DNA from 3 places in the Delftia sp. DT-2 genome. Region 2 is predicted to be linked to each of the others. Evidence: predicted binding sites of a transcription regulator. Region 2 holds the regulator's gene; each other region holds the start of a gene.
What was found. Region 2 encodes FNR, which switches genes on or off when oxygen is low (the NO sensors DNR and NnrR bind a similar motif). Its sites were predicted from a motif close to TTGATNNNNATCAA; they were not measured.
Positions count from the first base shown of each region.

Region 1: a site for FNR is predicted at 4,726-4,739, ahead of dsrO (sulfate reduction electron transfer complex DsrMKJOP subunit DsrO). Genes of this name have one in related genera too.
Region 3: a site for FNR is predicted at 4,176-4,189, ahead of PO605_RS22065 (hemerythrin domain-containing protein). Genes of this name have one in related genera too.

Region 1 is NZ_JAQOTI010000010.1:122,061-127,881, reverse strand. It holds gene PO605_RS19245 (tetrathionate reductase subunit A) at 1-2,627, opposite strand, end outside; gene nrfD (NrfD/PsrC family molybdoenzyme membrane anchor subunit) at 2,706-3,749, opposite strand; gene dsrO (sulfate reduction electron transfer complex DsrMKJOP subunit DsrO) at 3,766-4,611, opposite strand; gene PO605_RS19230 (hypothetical protein) at 4,945-5,409, shown strand; gene PO605_RS19225 (DsrE family protein) at 5,394-5,804, opposite strand; gene dsbG (thiol:disulfide interchange protein DsbG) at 5,816-5,821, opposite strand, start outside.
Region 2 is NZ_JAQOTI010000004.1:393,516-399,336, forward strand. It holds gene PO605_RS09205 (HD-GYP domain-containing protein) at 1-236, opposite strand, end outside; gene PO605_RS09210 (sulfite exporter TauE/SafE family protein) at 410-1,135, opposite strand; gene hemN (oxygen-independent coproporphyrinogen III oxidase) at 1,141-2,523, opposite strand; gene fnr (fumarate/nitrate reduction transcriptional regulator Fnr) at 2,685-3,404, shown strand; gene PO605_RS09225 (hypothetical protein) at 3,486-3,773, opposite strand; gene PO605_RS09230 (FixH family protein) at 3,956-4,270, opposite strand; gene ccoG (cytochrome c oxidase accessory protein CcoG) at 4,328-5,782, opposite strand.
Region 3 is NZ_JAQOTI010000012.1:144,644-150,464, forward strand. It holds gene PO605_RS22035 (choice-of-anchor Q domain-containing protein) at 1-104, shown strand, start outside; gene PO605_RS22040 (molybdopterin-dependent oxidoreductase) at 101-745, shown strand; gene PO605_RS22045 (hypothetical protein) at 1,042-1,356, shown strand; gene PO605_RS22050 (dienelactone hydrolase family protein) at 1,357-2,049, opposite strand; gene PO605_RS22055 (SDR family oxidoreductase) at 2,168-2,920, shown strand; gene PO605_RS22060 (MarC family protein) at 2,934-3,581, shown strand; gene PO605_RS22065 (hemerythrin domain-containing protein) at 3,615-4,115, opposite strand; gene PO605_RS22070 (hypothetical protein) at 4,384-4,971, opposite strand; gene PO605_RS22075 (CsbD family protein) at 5,116-5,334, opposite strand.

The sequences.
Region 1 (5,821 bases), on a different contig from region 2:
AGGGCAGGCGCGTGGGCCTTGCGGGTGTGGCCATCCTTCCAGGCGTCCTCGATGCGGTCGAAGCGCCCGCCGCGCGTCAGCAGCATGGCCACCTGACGCCATTCATCGTCCTTCAGGCGCTGGCGCAGCGCGGGCACCAGCCTGTCCACGCCGGTGATGGCGATGTCGTCATCGCTGGCCGCCGGCACGGGCTTGCCGCCTGCCCAGGCCACGTTGGCCAGGGCGTGGATGAAGAAGTCCTCGGCCGAGCGCAGCGCATGGGGCTGGCCCTGGGCGTCCTTGATGGCGGCCTCGCCAAAGCCGGGCAGGCCCAGCCGTTCTGCCACGGCAAAGAGGAAGCTCTCCACGTTCACGGGCTGGCCGCCGGCCGTGCGCGCCACGGCGGGCTGCACCACGGGCCAGCGCACGGTGGAGCTTTTGGCCACCACGTCGGCCCAGGGCGCCGAGATGCCCCAGCTCTCGTAGGTCACGGTATCGGGCACGATGAAATCGGCCAGCGCGCTGGTCTCGTTGATGAAGGGATCGATGGAGACGATCAGCGGCAGCTTCTTCGGGTCCTTGAGATCGTCCACCAGCGCATTGCGAAAGCCCGCAATGCCGTAGACGGGGTTGCTCATGTGGTTGATCCAGGCCTTGGCGCGGTAGGGGTAGCCGGCCAGCGCGCTGGCCAGCATCTCGCTGGACAGGCCGCCCACGGCCGGGTACCACGGGGCCTGGGCGGCGGGATAGTCCTTCGCGCCCTCGGGCTGGCCCTCGCGCTTGCGCTGGAATTCCGCGCTTTTCTCGTAGGGCTGGCGGTGGCGTGACAGCGCCAGGCCGCGCGGCTTGACCTTGCCGTCGAAGTTGGCGAAGTCATAGCGCGGGCCCGGGCCGAAGGGGCCGAACGGGCCCGCATCCAGCACCAGGCCGCCCTGCACGTTGAGGTTGCCCACCAGGGTGTTGAGCATGCTGATGGCGTAGGCGGTGTAGAAGCCCGCGCCGCTCATGGTGCCGCCATGCGCATCGGCCACGGCGCGCTTGCCATGGCTGGTGAACTCGCGCGCCAGCGCCTCGATCTCGCCGCGCGCCACGCCGCACAGCGCCGCGTATTCGTCCAGTGTCTTGAGGCTGGCCTGCTCATGCAGCTTGGCCAGCGAGGAGCAGACCGACAGCTCGGGGGCCTGGTCCGCGCCTTCGGCCTTCAGGCCGGGCACGGCCACGCGGGTGCGCACCATCAGCTGTGCAGGCTCGGCCTGGGTGTGCGGCGCCAGGCGGCCATCGGCACGCTGCACCACGAACACATCCTGGGCCGGTTTGCCGTCTTCGGCTGGCGCGGGCAGCGCCCAGCCCAGGTCGGCGCCGCGCAGAAAGCTGCCGTGGCGCGGGTGGCCGGGCTCGTTGACCAGCAGGTGCGTGGCATTGCTCCAGGACGCCTCGCCCGCCGCCTGCATGGCGGCCGGGCCGGGCTGGGCGAGAAAGCCCGTGTCATGGCGTGCCTCGTCCAGGATGACGCGGATCAGCGCCATGGCCAGGGCCAGGTCGCTGGCCGGCTTGACGGCCAGCCAGCGGTTGCCGCTGCCCGCAGCCAGGCTGGACGAGGTGGGCAGCACGGGCGAGACCACCACGTAGCGGAACCGGTTGTCCTCACGCGAGCGGGCCTCGGCCAGTTCGCGGCCCTGGCGCTGAAAGGGGTTACCGGACTGCGCGGGCGCCGCGCCGATGAACAGGCCGAAGCTGGCATGGCTCCAGTCCGGCTTGCCGTGCGGCATGCCGGGCAGGTCGCCCAGGGCCGCTGCCGCACCCACTCGGAAACTCTGGCCGCAGTAGGCGCCGTGGTTGCTGACGTTCACGGTGCCGAAGGACGGCCCCGCAAAGCGGCGCAGCAGCTGGGCGCGGCCTTCGTTGGAGGCGTCGGTCACCAGCAACTGGTTGGAGCGCGGGCCGAACTCGGGGTTGTCGACGTCCAGCGGCGTCTTTGTGTCCCAGATGGCACGCAGGCCATCGACCTGGCCTTCGCCGAACAGATTGCCGCCCTCGCAGACTTCCTGCACCAGCTGCTCGAAGGAAATGCTCTGCCAGCGGCCGCTGCCGCGCGGGCCCACGCGCTTGAGCGGGGTGAGCACGCGGTGCGGTGCACTCTGGTGCTCCAGCATGGACGAGCCGCGCGCGCAGGACGTGGCCCGGCCCTCCAGGCCCAGCTCCTTACCCAGTTTGGCGTAGACCTCGCGCACGGGTTCTTCCATGGCGGCCGGGCGCGTGGTGGCCAGCGGGTGGTAGGGGTTGCCTGCCACGCGCAGGATGCGGTTGCTGGCGGTATCGACACGCACGCGCACGCCGCACTGCGTCCAGCAGCCCAGGCAGCTGGACGGGCTGACCACCTGGCTGGGCTGGGTGGCGAGCGCGCCCGTGGCCGGGTCGATGCGGAACTCCGGCGTCAGCGAATTGCCGCGCGTGGCGCTGGCCGTGGGCGTGCCCGAGGTGCCTGCGACCAGGCCCTTGGCACCGCGCGCCAGCGTCTCGCCGTAGCCGGCCGCAAAGGCGGCCAGCCCACCGGCGGTGAGGCCACCGCGCAGCAGCAGGCGGCGGCGGGCGGCCTCGGCATCCAGGGAATCTTCGGGGGCTTGGGGGAGTTTCTTCTTGTCGGTCATGAAAGGCTTTCTGTGGCGCGGCCGGCCGGTGGCGGGCCGCGCTCCGTGAATGGGTGAGGGGTCGTCAGGGCGGCGGTGTCAGAGGGCGCGGGCCGCTGCCGAGCGCGCGGGAAACAGCTCCAGCGCCCAGGTGGCCAGCGTCACCAGTGCAATGCACAGGCCGGCCACGCCCAGCATGCCCAGCAGGCCGTCGCCGCCCAGCGGCATGTGGTAGATGTACAGGCCCGCGCCGTACTTGGGCACGCCTTGCACGCCCATGAACAGCGCCCAGCGGAAGGCCCAGGCCGCGGCGGCCAGCCCCAGCCCCAGGGCCAGCGTGTAGCGCGGGCAGGCCATGCGCTGACCATTCCGCACCAGGGCCCACAGCAGGGCGGCACCGGCCACGGCCGAGCCCAGCATGCTCAGGCGCCAGACCGGAAACTGCTGCCACAGCTGCAGCGCCGCCTGGAAGGAGCGGCCCTGGCCCAGCCAGCCGGCAACGGCCCAGACCACCACCATGGCCAGCAGGCACAGCGCCAGCGCCAGGCCCAGCATGCGCAGCGCCTGCAGGGCGCCGGCATCGGGGCGGTGGCGGGCGGGCAGAAAGCGCGCCGTCACCAGCATGCAGCCCAGCGTGGCCAGCCAGCCCGTGAGTGCCAGGTTCAGCGGCACCCACAGCGTGTTCCACAGCGGGCGCGAGCGCACGGCCATCAGCTCGGCGCCGGTATAGGCGGTGATGGTCAGCGCCGACACGGCCAGCAGCGGCGCCAGCCAGCGCAGCCACTGCGGCCGGCCCAGCCACCAGGCCAGCACGAAGGCCAGCGCCAGTCCCACGAAGACGGGCAGCAGCAGGGCGCCCACCGACATCCACGACCACGGCGTGAAGTGCGCATAGAAATGCCAGAAGCGCGCAGGCTGGTGCAGGTCGGCCAGCAGCGACACGGGCGCGGCGATGGCGCTGACGGCCAGCACCAGCACGGCGGCCGGCAGCAGGCGCGCCATGGCGCTGGCGCGCGGCGCCCAGGCGCAGGTGGCGGCCAGCAGGGCGGCGCCCGTGGCAATGCCGGCCAGGAAGAAGTACTGCACGGCCCAGGGCAGCCAGGCCGATTCGTAGGCGGGGGTCAGGAGTTCGACGATGTGCATGGGATGCTCCTTGCGTTCAGTGGGAAGTGACCAGCCGCACGCTGGCCTGCCCGTCCACGCCGTCGACGAAGGCGTCGGGCAATCCCAGGTAGTACACATGCGGGTCCGTGCCCATGGCGGGCTTGAGCACCTTGAGGTCCTTGGCGTGCTCGCGCATGCGCTGGCGGATCTCGCTGCCCTCGTCGTTGAGGTCGCCGATCACGCGGGCGCCGCCCACGCAGCTTTCCACGCAGGCCGGCAGCAGGCCGGCTTCCAGGCGGTGCTCGCAGAAGGTGCACTTGTCGGCGGTCTGCGTCTCGTGGTTGATGAAGCGCGCGTCATAGGGGCAGGCCTGCACGCAGTAGCCGCAGCCCACGCAGCGCTCGTTGTCCACCAGCACGATGCCGTCGCTGCGCTGGAAGGTGGCCTGCACCGGGCAGACCGGCACGCAGGGCGGGTTGTCGCAGTGGTTGCACAGGCGCGGCAGGTTGAGCATGGCCGGCGGCAGGTCCTCGTTGCCCGCGTGCTGCACCTCGTACTGCAGCACCGTGGTGCGGAACTGGCCCAGCGGCGGCAGGTTCTCCATGGAGCAGCTCACCGTGCAGGCCTGGCAGCCTATGCAGCGGCGCAGGTCCACCAGCATGCCGTAGCGCTTGCCGGCCTCGCCGGGGCGGCGCGGTGGCTGGAAACCCGGGGTGCCGGGCGCGGCCGCCGCCACGGGCAGGGCCACGGCCGCCATGGCAGCGGCCAGCAGGTCCTGCAGGAAGCCGCGCTTGCCTGCGACGGGCTGCGCATGGGAGAGGGTAGGGGCGGGGATGTCCTGGGTGGAGGGCTTGCAGCTGCAGTCGTTGCAGCCGCTGCCGGCGCGGGATGTTTTTGGCATGGCCTGTCTTTCATCGTCCTGCGGCCACGGATCGTGGTCGCTCAAACTCAAAAAAGCATTAAAAATATGCTTTTTATATTGAATTTAATATATGAAATTCAGGGCCCTGGCGGCTTGATGTGAGTCAAGCAATGGGCTTGCAAAGCGCCACCGACTGCCTGCCATGGACAGGCGCCCAAGGCAGTCCATAGCGTGTGGCGCAGGGATTAAGATGGGGTTAACAGGGTGACTGCATTCCTCGGGAATGCGGGGCGCGTATCGGAAATCACCCTCTTGTTTCCGTGCGCGGCCCCGGTCTAGGCTGCTTGTGTCGCCACTGCCAAGGAGTTCTCCATGAACCATGCCCTGAACAGCCTTGCTTCGGAACTGGACCTTGCCGCCGAAGCCGGCGAGCACCTGAGGCTGCAATTCACACAGGCCTGCGTGGACCGCATCGCGCACCTGCTGGAAGACCCGGACGTCATCCGCTGCGCACAAGGCCTTCGCCGCTACCTGGACGGCCAGATCGACAGGCAGGAGCTGGACCGCCTGGCTCGCGAGGCCGCCAGCCTGGCCAACCACCACCAGGGATCACGCTCCCTCGACGGCTGCGGCCATGCCGCCGTGTCCGCCACCTATGCCACGGCCCATGGGCTGGCGGGCCGGGCGCTGCAGGCGGCCGACTATGCGGCCTACGCCATGGTCTATGGCGAGGGCGGCCACGGCGCCGTCACGGACCGCGAATCGTTCGAGCCTGAATACCAATGGCAGGCGCGCTGCCTGGCCTCGCTGGCCCAGGCCGCTCAGCAGCGCACGTAGCACCAGCCCGACTGCTGCAGCAGGGCCAGTGACTCGATGCCGCCCTGCGGCAGCACGCGCATGCCGGCAGGCGCCTCGCGGCCCAGCTTCCTGAGCGTGTTCGGGCAGACCAGCGCATGGGCCAGGGCGGCCGCATCCAGATGCTGCGGCGTGCCCGGCGCGGCGTCCAGCAGTGCCTCGACGGCCGGGCCGTTGATGACGATGCGGACCTCGGCACCGGGCCGGTCCTGGCGCAGGTTGGCCAGATTGCTGCGTGCACGGGCCAGGGCGCCGGGTGTGGGCGCATGCAGCACGATGCGCAGCGGCGGCGCATCCGGCCGGACGGGGAACAGGTCGCTCCAGTCGCTGGAGGCGGTGGAAGCGGTGGAAGCGGCGGGAGAACGGCTTGTGCTCATGGTCGTCCTCGTCATTT
Region 2 (5,821 bases):
GGCGCTGCGGGTGCAGGTTCCTCGGCGGGTTCGGCTGCGGCGGCAGCCACAGCGGGCAGCGGCTGCGGCGGCGGAGTGCGCACCTCGGCCGGCCAGGCGTCGCTTTTGTGCGGAACGCAGCGCACCGCCTCCAGGCCCAGGGATTTCAGGGTCTGGATCTGTGCGCTGGAGGTGATCTTGAAGCTGCTGACCGGAAAAGGATGGTTCAGCCATCCAACATCGAGCTGGACAAACATGCCCGGACGGAGGTCTCGGATATCGATGAGGACGGAATGGTTCACGCGCGGCAACGGCCCCGAGGCTGAAGGAATCGGCAAATGTAAGCCGATGATTCGGGCATTATCTCCAGTTCTGAGGGCCTTGCAGGCAATCCGCGACCCTCAGGACCAAGTCTGTCCCCCGCTGTTGTTCATCGGCACCAGAGACTGGGCTTGTAGATCAGGTCCATCCACAGCGCCCACACGGCCACGCCCACCAGCATCAGGCCGGCCAGCCGCGTGCCCCATTCGGCACGCAGGCCGTTCAGGCGCTGGCGGCCCAGCCGCCACAGCCAGGGGCCGGCCACCAGCCACAGCCCGCTGCCCACGCCAAAGGCCGCCATGGCCGATGCGCCCTGCAAGGGGCCACCGCTGAGCGCGGCGACCAGCACGGCCGAATACAGCAGTCCGCAGGGCATGAGCGCCCAGGCATAGCCCGCCGCCAGCGTGCCGCCAGGGGCGGACACCCAGGGCTGCACGCGCCGCCAGGCGGCGCGGCCCGCAGACTCCAGCCAGGCGGGCTGGCGGGCCTGCACCATCATGGCCAGGCCCCAGGCCATCACGGCGACATGGGTCAGCGTCCAGAACGGCTGCAGCGCCGTGGTCTGGCTGGTGAGCCAGGACAGGCTTTCCATGGCCAGCGCCGAGGCAGCGCCCAGGCTGGCATAGCCGGCCAGCCGCCCGCCATGGAACAGCGCCGTGCGCAGCCACAGCCGGCTTTGCAGTCCATGGACGGCGACCACCTGCCCACCACCCTGTACCGTGCCCTGCCCCGCCCCGCCCGTGACCACGCCGCAGGGCGCGGCGCACATGGCAAGGCAATGGGGCCCGCCGACGAGCCCCATGATCAAAGCGGTCCAGAGCAGCGACAACAGCATGGGGCCTAGATGATCCTCGAAAACCGCGCCCGGTTCTTGTCGGCCTGCAGATATCGGTCAAACAGCATGGCCACGCCACGCACGAAGTACCAGCCCATGGGCGTGACCTGGAATCCCTCGTCGCTGATCTGCACCAGCCCCTTGGCCTGCAGGTCCTGAAGCGCCGCCAGCTCGGGGGCGAAATACTCGCGAAAGCCCAGCAGCCAGGCCTGCTCCATGGGCTCGAACAGCACGGCGCCCTGGCACATGATGGCCATGATGACGGCGCGCCGCACCAGATCATCGCGCGACAGTGCCAGGCCGCGCACCACGGGCAGGTGGCCGGCGTCGATGGCGTCGTAGTACTCCTCCAGCGTCTTGGCGTTCTGGCTGTAGCTGGCCCCCACCTTGCCGATGGCCGACACGCCCAGCGCAATCAGGTCGCAGTCGGGCTGGGTGCTGTAGCCCTGGAAGTTGCGATGCAGCCGGCCCTGGCGCTTGGCCACGGCCAGCGCGTCCTCGGGCAAGGCGAAGTGGTCCATGCCCACGTAGACATAGCCGCCGTCCATGAAGGCCGCGATGGAGCGCGAGAGCATGGCCAGCTTGTCGGCGCCCTGGGGCAGGTCCTCGGCCGCGATGCGCCGCTGCGGCTTGAAGCGCTCGGGCAGGTGGGCATAGGCATAGAGCGCGATGCGGTCGGGCCGCAGCGCATTGACCTGGGCCAGCGTGCGCTCGAAGGACTCGGGCGTCTGCTTGGGCAGGCCGTAGATCAGGTCCACGTTGATGGAGGCAAAGCCCAGCTGCCGTGCGGCCGCCACCAGCGCGAACACCTGCTCGGCCGGCTGCACGCGGTGCACGGCGATCTGCACCTGTTCGTCGAAGTCCTGCACGCCGAAGCTCAGGCGGTTGAAGCCCAGTTCCTTGAGCACGGCCAGGCGTTCGACGCTGACGGTGCGCGGATCGACCTCGATGGAGTATTCGCCGCCCGGCTCCAGCTTGAAATGCTCGCGCAGCAGGGCCATCAGCGTGCGCAGCTCATCGTCCGAGAAGAAGGTGGGCGTGCCGCCGCCCAGGTGCAGCTGGCTGACGGCCTGGCCCTTGCCGCAATGGGCCGTGTGCAAGGCCATCTCGCGCGCCAGGTAGTCCAGGTAGACGGCAGCGCGATCGTGGTGGCGCGTCACGATCTTGTTGCAGGCGCAGTAGTAGCACAGCGACTCGCAGAACGGCACATGCACATACAGCGACAAAGGCATGGCCCGCGCTGCGGTACTCGATTTGCGGTGCTCAAGTGCCAGGATATAGTCTTCAGCACCGAAAGCCTCCACGAAACGATCGGCCGTGGGGAACGAGGTGTATCGGGGCCCCGGTACGTCGAAGCGACGCAGCAGCTCTGGGGTGACAGCGGTCATGGGTTTTTTCCTCTAATGTCGTCCACTGTGCCGCAGCCCATTGGCCGCGTCCTTGACTCATATCAAGAGTTGTTCGCGGCAGTGCTGCGACAATTTGATCCAACTCATCGCCATCCACGAGGTCACCGCCGGCGCACTGCTGCGCCGCTGATGTTTACTCCATGAACCTTCAGACCATCAAAGCATCCTGTTCCAATTGCAACCTGCGCGAGCTGTGCATGCCCATGGGCCTGGATGCCGAGCAGATGCAGCGCATCGACGACATCGTGGCCACGCGCCGCAAGGTCAAGCGCGGCGGCCTGCTGTTTCGCAACGGTGAGTCCTTCACCTCGCTGTACGCCATCCGCACGGGCTTCTTCAAGACCTGCGTGGCCACCGAGGACGGGCGCGACCAGGTCACGGGCTTTCAGATGGCCGGCGAGATCATCGGCCTGGATGGCATCGTCAACGACCACCACACCTGCGATGCGGTCGCGCTGGAAGACGCCGAGGTCTGCGTCATGCCCTTCGACAAGCTGGAGGACCTGTCGCGCGAGGTCACGGCCCTGCAAAACCATGTGCACAAGGTCATGAGCCGCGAGATCGTGCGCGAGCATGGCGTGATGCTGCTGCTGGGCAGCATGCGTGCCGAGGAGCGCCTGGCCGCCTTCGTGCTCAACCTGGTGCAGCGCCTGCACGCCCGGGGCTTTTCCAAGTCGGAACTGGTGCTGCGCATGACGCGCGAGGAAATCGGCAGCTACCTGGGCCTGAAGCTGGAGACGGTGAGCCGCACCTTCTCGAAGTTTGCCGAAGAAAACATCATCGAGGTGCGCCAGCGCCATCTGCGCATCCTGGACACGGACGCGCTCAAGCGCATCGTCAACAGCCAGCAGTGCCAGTGAGGCCGCAAGACCCCGCCCCCCGGCAATGAACAGGGCCCGCGATCGCGGGCCTTGTTCATTGCCATTGCAGTGCACGCAGGTTCAATCGCGCCCCAGGCCCTGCATGGCCAGATTTGGGTCCGGCTCGGAGACCACGCCGTCGTTGAGATCGTGCGTGGAGCGTCCCAGCATGGTGGTCATGAGGCTGGACAGCATGGTCACACCCCAGAAGGCGAAGAAGGCCAGCGTGTAGATTCCCTGCCGCGACCAGCCCAGGTCGCCGAGCCAGTGCAGCTCCAGCGGGTCCACGAAGGCGAATACCAGCATCTCCATCACGGCGGCGGCCAGAAAGGCCGGCCAGGCAATCCACATCCAGCGTTGGGCCAACATCAGCGATCTCCTTGAGCTGTCGAGGGGTGGCTTTCATTGTGCGCGCCGCCCGCGCACCGTGCCAAGCCCTGCGCACCCTGCACTGCCTGTAGGAAACCCTTGGCCCTCGCGCATGCTGGAGATGCCATCCACCATACAAAAAAGGCCGCGACTGCGGCCTTGTGCACGGCATTTTCCTGCGTTCAGCGGTCCGTGGGATGGTCCTGCGCGGGCGTGGCCGCGTGGTTGCGGCCGGTGACCGCGGGCGCCAGGCTCTTGGGCACTTCGCGCACGCCATCGGCACGCTCGTTGATGGTGATGCCATTGCGGTAATAGTCAGGATCGATCACGGGATCGGCGCCATTGATCGCAATGACGGCCGTGACCACGCCAGCCACCACGACGGCGGCCGGGCCGGCCACCACGAGCCAGACATGGGCGAACTTCCACCAGGGCTTGCCGGCGTCCGGATGCGAAGGGGCCGTGGCGGGCGCGGAGACTGCGGGACTGGAAGACATGGATAACCTCTTTCTTTCAAACAGCCGGCGCAGCCTGGGCGGCGCCGGCCAGACATATCACCGGGGCACCAGGAAGACGGCCTTTTCGGACGCGCGTCCCGCGCCTGAATGCACGGCATCGATATCGAAGAATACGGTGTGCGAGCCCGGCTCGGCGGAACCGTAGGGAATCTGCAGCCGCGCCGCAATGCCGCGCGTCTCGGCCGGGCCGACCTCGACCTCCTGCTCGGACGCCAGCTCCAGCCCGTCGAGGCCATGGGCGCTGATGCGGTAGCGCTGGGCCTGCTCGGTGGCATTCATGATCTGCAGGCGGTAGACATTTTCCAGCTTGCCGCCCGCGACGATGCGCGACAGCGACGCCCGGTCGCGTATCACGTCGACCTTGACCGATTGGCGCAGCGCCAGGCTCACGATCATGGCCATGCTCAGGCCGATCAGCACGGCCGAGTAGACCAGTACGCGCGGACGGAAGATGCGGCGCAGCACCTGGGCCCGCCGCCACAGGCCGGCCATGGCGTTCTGCGTGGTCAGCCGGATGAGGCCGCGCGGATACTCCATCTTGTCCATGATGGAATTGCAGGCGTCTATGCACAGACCGCAGCCTATGCATTCGTACTGCAGGCCGTTGCGGATGTCGATGCCCACGGGGCAGACCTGCACGCACATCTTGCAGTCGATGCAGTCGCCCAGGCCCTGGGCCTTGTAGTCCACCTTCTTGGTGCGCGGCGCGCGCGGCTCGCCCCGGCCCGTGTCGTAGCTGACGATCATGGTGTCGCGGTCGAACATGGCGCTCTGAAAGCGCGCATAGGGGCACATGTACTTGCAGACCTGCTCGCGCATGTAGCCGGCGTTGCCATAGGTGGCGAAGCCGTAGAACAGCACCCAGAAGACCTGCCAGCTGCCCTGCAGCGCCAGCAGCTCGCCGCCCAGCTCGCGGATGGGCACGAAGTAGCCCACGAAGGTGAAGCCGGTCCACAGGGCAATGGCAATCCACAGCAACTGCTTGAGCGACTTCTTCCAGAGCTTTTCAAAGGTCCAGCCGTTCTTGTCCAGGCGCATGCGCGCACTGCGGTCGCCCTCGACCTTGCGCTCCACCCACATGAAGATTTCGGTGTAGACCGTCTGCGGGCAGGAAAAGCCGCACCACAGGCGACCGGCCACGGCCGTGAACAGGAACAGCGCCAGCGCCGAAATGATCAGCAGGCCCGCCAGGTAGATGAAATCCTGCGGGTACAGCACCAGCCCGAACAGGTAAAAGCGCCGCGCACCCAGGTCGAACAGCACCATCTGGCGCTGCCCCCATTCCAGCCAGGGCAGGCCATAGAAAACCAGTTGGGTGAGAAATACCAGAGCCCATCGCCAGCGTGCGAAGACACCGCTGATGGAGCGCGGGTAGACCTTCTTCTCGGACTCGAACATCGACACCAGCTGGCCCGGGTCCGGGTCGGCAGGCGTGATCGGAATGACTTTGCGGGGAGGCTTCCCGGCATCATCCCCGTTCTCGGGCTTCATGGTGGGTTCCTTGGTTTTTTGGAATATCTGAAAACTCAA
Region 3 (5,821 bases), on a different contig from region 2:
TGGGCCTGCTGACCGCAGCGGGCGCGGCGTTGTCGCGCAGGATGGGCACTTCACGGAAAATCGGCGCTGGCACATCGCCACGCACCCCCAGGAGTTCCCCATGACCGCATCCGCAAGCCGGAGCCCGCTTTCACGCCGCAGCCTGCTGGCCGCCAGCGCAGCCACCGGCCTGGCCCTGTGCGAAAGCGCCCTGGCCGCCCCAGCCGCCCCCGGGAAAAGCACCGAAGCCGCCGTGCTCACCATCAGCGGCCCCGGCGTGCGCGGCAACCGGGGGCCGCTGGACCCGGTGGCCGATCTGCTGCTGAAAAACCATGGCCTGGCCTTCGACTCGGCCTGGACCACTGGGGCCGGTGCGCTGGAGCGCCTGCCCACGGTGGAGATCACGCCCCATATCGAATACGACGGCCAGCCCCACCGGCTGCGCGGCCCGCTGCTGGCCACCGTGCTGCAGGCGGCCGGCGTGGACAGCGCCGCCGCAGCGGCCAAGGGCCAGTGGATCACCCTGCAGGCCATCGACGGCTACCGCGCCCAGCTGCCGCTGGCGCAGGCCCTGCAATGGCGCATGCTGCTGGCCACGCACATGGACGGCCGGCGCCTGGGCCTGGGCGGCCTGGGCCCGCAATGGGCCATGTACGACGCCGACCGCATTGCCGATCTGGCAGGCAAGCCCCTGAAGGAACGCTTTGCGCAGGCGCCCTGGGGGCTGTACCACATGGGGCTGCACGCGCAGCAACCCCAAGGTTGAACCTGGCTTCAGAGCGCGGCAGAACGCGCATTTGGAGTACCATTTCGCGATCCCCTCGGGGGATACGGGCTTGGCGGCCCGAAACAACGTAGGCGCAGCAGCCGCACGCCTTTTTCACGAGGCAGCGGCTTTTTTCATCTTCCCGGTGCTGCGCCGGGCACGGTTCCGTTTTGGCGGGGCTGTGCGGGACCTCCGCAAGGGGGTGCCGGTCCTACGTCCGGTCCGCCAACCTGCACAGTCCTGCCACCTCTCTTGGCGGAGTGGCGGCAGGCTCTTTATGTCACGTAGGAGCTGCCATGGCTGACATCACTCCATCCGGCGAAACAGTTGCCACCCCTCCCTCTTCCACCCTAGGCCCGCCCGGGGAAGAAACCAGCCTGTACTACCCCATTTCCGAATACGAGGTCTATCGCATCAAGGACTGCATGCACCAGATGGGCCTGGTGATCGACCTGTGCTGCATGGCCGGCCCAGACCAACAACTGAACGACCTGGGCGGGCTGATGAGCTTCCTGACCGCGCAGCAGCGCGCGCTGCGGGGCACGCTGCAGACCGTGCAGGCGCGCAAGGCGACGCCGGGGCCGGCCTGTGATCCGGACCCCGGGGGTTGATCAGGCAAGGTGCTGGTCGAAGAAGGCCAGCGTGCGGTCGCGCGCCTGCAGGGCGCTGGCCTCGTCGTAGGCGCTGCGCTGGTCGCAGTTGAAGCCGTGGTCTGCGTCGTACAGGTGCACCTGCACATGCTTTTGCGCCTGGGCAAAGGCCTGCACGGCGTCCACGGGAATGTGCGCATCGCGCCGGCCGAAGTGGGCAATCACGGGGCACAGCGGCTCGCGGCCCATCTCCAGCGGCGTGGTCATGCCGCCGCCGTAGTAGCAGGCTGCAGCCGACAGGCTGGGCAGGTTGCAGGCCGCGCGCCAGGCCCACAGGCCGCCCCAGCAAAAGCCCACGATGCCCACCTTGCCGCCGGGCACCAGCGTGGCGGCATGGGCGATGGCGGCCTCGATCTCGGGCAGCACGCCGGGCTGGGGCAGCGCCTCGGCGGCGGATTTCAGCGCCATGCCCTTGGCACGGTCGGCGTCGCCGTAGCCCAGGTCCACACCCGGCTCCACACGCGTGAACAGTGACGGCGCCACGGCCACATAGCCCCGCGCCGCAAGCCGGTCGGTCACGGCGCGGATATGGGCGTTGACGCCGAAGATCTCCTGCAGCACGACGATGGCACCGCGCGCGGGCACGTCGGGGCGGGCCACCCAGGCCGGCGAAGACGTGCCATCCAATGAAGTCAACTGCACAAAACTGCCCATGTCCGCGTTCCTTTCTGTCTGAGAACCTGTTGTGATTTCCCGGTGGGCGGACGCGCCCCGCAATGCTGTAATGGCGGCGGGCCGGCCCGTGCGGCAATTCTTTCACAGGAGACATTCGATGGAACGAAAAGTCGTGCTCATCACCGGCGGCAGCCGCGGCATAGGCGCCGCAACGGCACGCATGGCAGCTCACCGGGGCTGGGACGTGGTGATCAGCTACCAGCACCAGCGCGATGCGGCCGAGGCCGTGGTGGCCGACGTGCAACTGGCCGGCACCCGCGCGCTGGCCGTGCAGGCCGATGTGGGCGACGAAGCCGAGGTGCTGGCCCTGTTCGGTGCGGTGGATGCGCAGTTCGGCCGGCTGGATGCCCTGGTCAACAACGCCGGTGTGGTGGACCGCGCGCAGACCGTGGCCGAGATGAGCGTGCAGCGGCTGGAGCGCATGTTCCGCGTCAATACCATCGGCAGCTTCATCTGCGCGCGCGAGGCCGTGCGGCGCATGAGCACCCGCCACGGCGGACGGGGTGGCGCCATCGTGAACGTCTCCAGCATCGCTTCGCGGCTGGGCGCACCGGGCCAGTACGTGGACTATGCGGCCGCCAAGGGCGCGTTGGACGTGATGACGCTGGGCCTGTCCAAGGAAGTCGCCGCCCAGGGCATACGCGTGAACGCCGTGCGGCCCGGCTTGATAGAGACCGACATCCACGCCAGCGGCGGACAGCCCGACCGCGTCGAGCGCCTGGCGCCCAACGTGCCCATGCAGCGCGGCGGCAGGGCCGAGGAGGTGGCCGACGCCATCCTCTGGCTGATGTCCGACGGCTCGCACTACACCACGGGCAGCCTGGTCGATATCTCGGGCGGCAACCTCTAGCTCCAAGGCAACCATGGACCTCAAACCGCTGATCACTTTGGTGGCCATCATCAACCCGCTGGCCATCGTCCCCTTCTTCATCCACTACACCGAGGGATTCAGCGCCCAGCAGCGCCAGCAGACCATTCGCACGGCGGCGCTGGCCTCGTTCTGCGTGATCGCGGCCTGCGCCATCATCGGGCTGCAGGTGCTGGACTTCTTCAACATTTCGCTGCAGAGCTTCCAGGTGGGCGGCGGCCTGCTGCTGCTGATCAGCGCGATGAACATGCTCAACGCCCGCCCGGCCGAGGAACGGCCCAACGCGCCCACTCTGGCGGCAGGCGCGGAAAAGGCTGCCATGGGCAACAGCATTGCCGTGGTGCCGCTGACGATTCCGCTGCTGACGGGGCCGGCCTCCATGTCCACCGTGGTGATCTATGCCGACCAGGCACGCACCATCTGGCAGCACCTGGCGCTGGTGGGCTATGGCGTGGTGGTGGCCCTGGTGGTGATGGTCTGCTTTTCGCTGGCCGACCCGATTGCGCGCGTGCTGGGCAAGACCGGCATCAACGTGATGACGCGGCTCATGGGCCTGATCCTCGCGGCCCTGGCCGTGGAGGTGATGGCGGGCGGGCTGGTGAAGATCTTCCCCATCCTGGCCTCGCCAGCGATCGTGCCCTGAACGGGCTGGCTGGCCGATTGAAGGCCTGCCGGATCAGGCCGGCACGGCCCGCGCGCGGTCGGCGCTGCCGTCGCAGGCACCGCCGCAGCCCGTGATGGGCTGCTCGGGCAAGGCCTCGGGGTGGGCCAGCGAGCCCGTGGCGGGATCGAAGCCCGCGCTGCGCAGATGCAGGGCCAGCGCCGCATCCATGGTCTGCGCATGGTGCACGAACCAGGCCGCCAGCTCGCCCGCCATGCTGCGGATCACGGCCAGATCCCCCGCTGCCGCCTTGGCCGCCCCCTCGCGCATCACCTGCAGCACCACCTTGTGCTGCAGGCTGTGGCAGTTGGTGCTGGTGAACCGCGTGGACTGCATCCAGCGGTCTTCCTGGTCGAAATGCACCTGCGTATGCGCGATCAACTCATCCCAGCGCGCGCACAGCTGCGCATCATCGGCCGCCTCCACCTCGGCCAGCAGCAGCACGAACTCCTGGTGCACCTCGTCCATGGCCGGCAACTCCAATGCCAGCGCTCCGCTCCATTCCAGCACGGCCATATGCTTCTCCTGCCTTCATCGTGAAAGCCTGCAGCTTAGGAACAGCACCGCCCAACCCGTTTGACCCACATCAGCCAACCCGAAAACAGCAAAGCCCCGCGAGCGGGGCTTGGTCAAGGCGGATAAAACTGGCGCGGCCAAAAGGCCAGGGGCACCGAGCAAGAGCCGCCTCGCGGCGAAGGTGCCGTCCCCCTCCCTTGCGAAGCAAGTAGAGAGGCGCCGTGCCACGGGGGGAAGGCGCGCAGCGCCTCAGGGGATGCCTACCAGCTTACTGTCCATATTTACGCTTGGCATCCGCCACGCAGGCATCCTTGGCGTCACCGCTCATGGTGTCGCAACGGGCCTTGGCAGCCTTGTAGTCGGCTTCGCGGGTTTCCTCGGCAGCGTCCTTGCGGGTCTCGGCCACGTTGGCGGCCTTGGCGGCAGAGTTGGCGGCAGGTTCGGCCTGGGCCTTGTTCACCTTGGCGGCTTCGACGGCACGCACATGGGCAGCCTTGGCATCCTTCACGCAGACGTCCTTGGCGTCGCCCTTGAGGTCATCGCACTTTTCCTTGGCGATGTCGTAGTCCGCATCAGCCTTGGCCTTGAGTGCCTTTTCGCTGTTCTTGGGCGAAGGATTGCGGCGCGATTCCAGTTCAGCCTTGGCGACGTTTTCCTGGCCCTTGGCCTGCTTCTCGCAGACGTCCTTGGCGTTGTCCTTGAGCGGCTTGCACTGTTCCTTGGCAGCCTTGTAGTCGGCCTCGATCTGGTTCTTGGCGGCCGTGTGCTCGGCATTGGTCATGGCCATGGCGCCGGAGGCCATCAGGCCCAGGGCGACGGCGGACAGCATGTGGCGAAAGCGTTGCGGTGTTTGCATGATGGAACTCCTTGTATTTGTACTGAACCGGCCCTTGGTGCCTGCGGCGGCGGGCCATTGGTGCGTGCCCTCAGGCACGCTGGCTGTCGAGGAGCGGATGGGGGCGCCGGCCAGGGCGTCCAGCCCATCCGCAGTCCACCCTCGTCAGTCTTCGAAGCGGAAGTCGGGGTTGCGCTTTTGCCAGTCGGTCAGCTGCTTTTCGGCAGCGTCGCGGGCCAGACCCTGGCGCTCCTGCAGCTTGCCCAGGAATTGCTCGCGCTTGCCGGCGATCACGTCCAGATCGTCATCGGTGAGCTTGCCCCATTGCTCACGGATCTTGCCGGTGAATTGCTTCCAGTTGCCCTTGATGCGGTCTTCATTCATGGCTTGTTCCTTTCAGTGATGTTGAAGTCGTGCCGTGCAATCAGGCCTTGTTTTTTCAAAGCCGCGATCTGCATCAGCGACGGTTCCACTGTAAAAAACCTGGGGGCTGCGCGCCGTAGTCTGGACCTAGTGTTGACGGTCGTCCCAGGGGCAGCCGAGACGGTGGGATCGGGACTACAGCCCCTGACGGACGCGCGGGAAGCGCTGGGTCAGGCGCGGCCCGCCCCTGCCCTGAGTACCGGCCTTTTCCTCGTATGTCCGCGCCTGCCCCGCAGCGCAGCGAAGGGGTCGCGGACATCCGGGTCGCCTTCTTTGTTTCTTGGCGAATCAAGAAAGGGCAGTCGGCTGCCGGGCCGAGACCCGGCCTCGAAAAGCAACCACCCGGCAGGGGCGGAAAAAGCCCCACTTGCTTGCAGAGCCAATTGCCCGAGAACAAAAAACGGCCAGCGGATGCAATGCACCCACCAGCCGTTCTCAAGAGAATGGA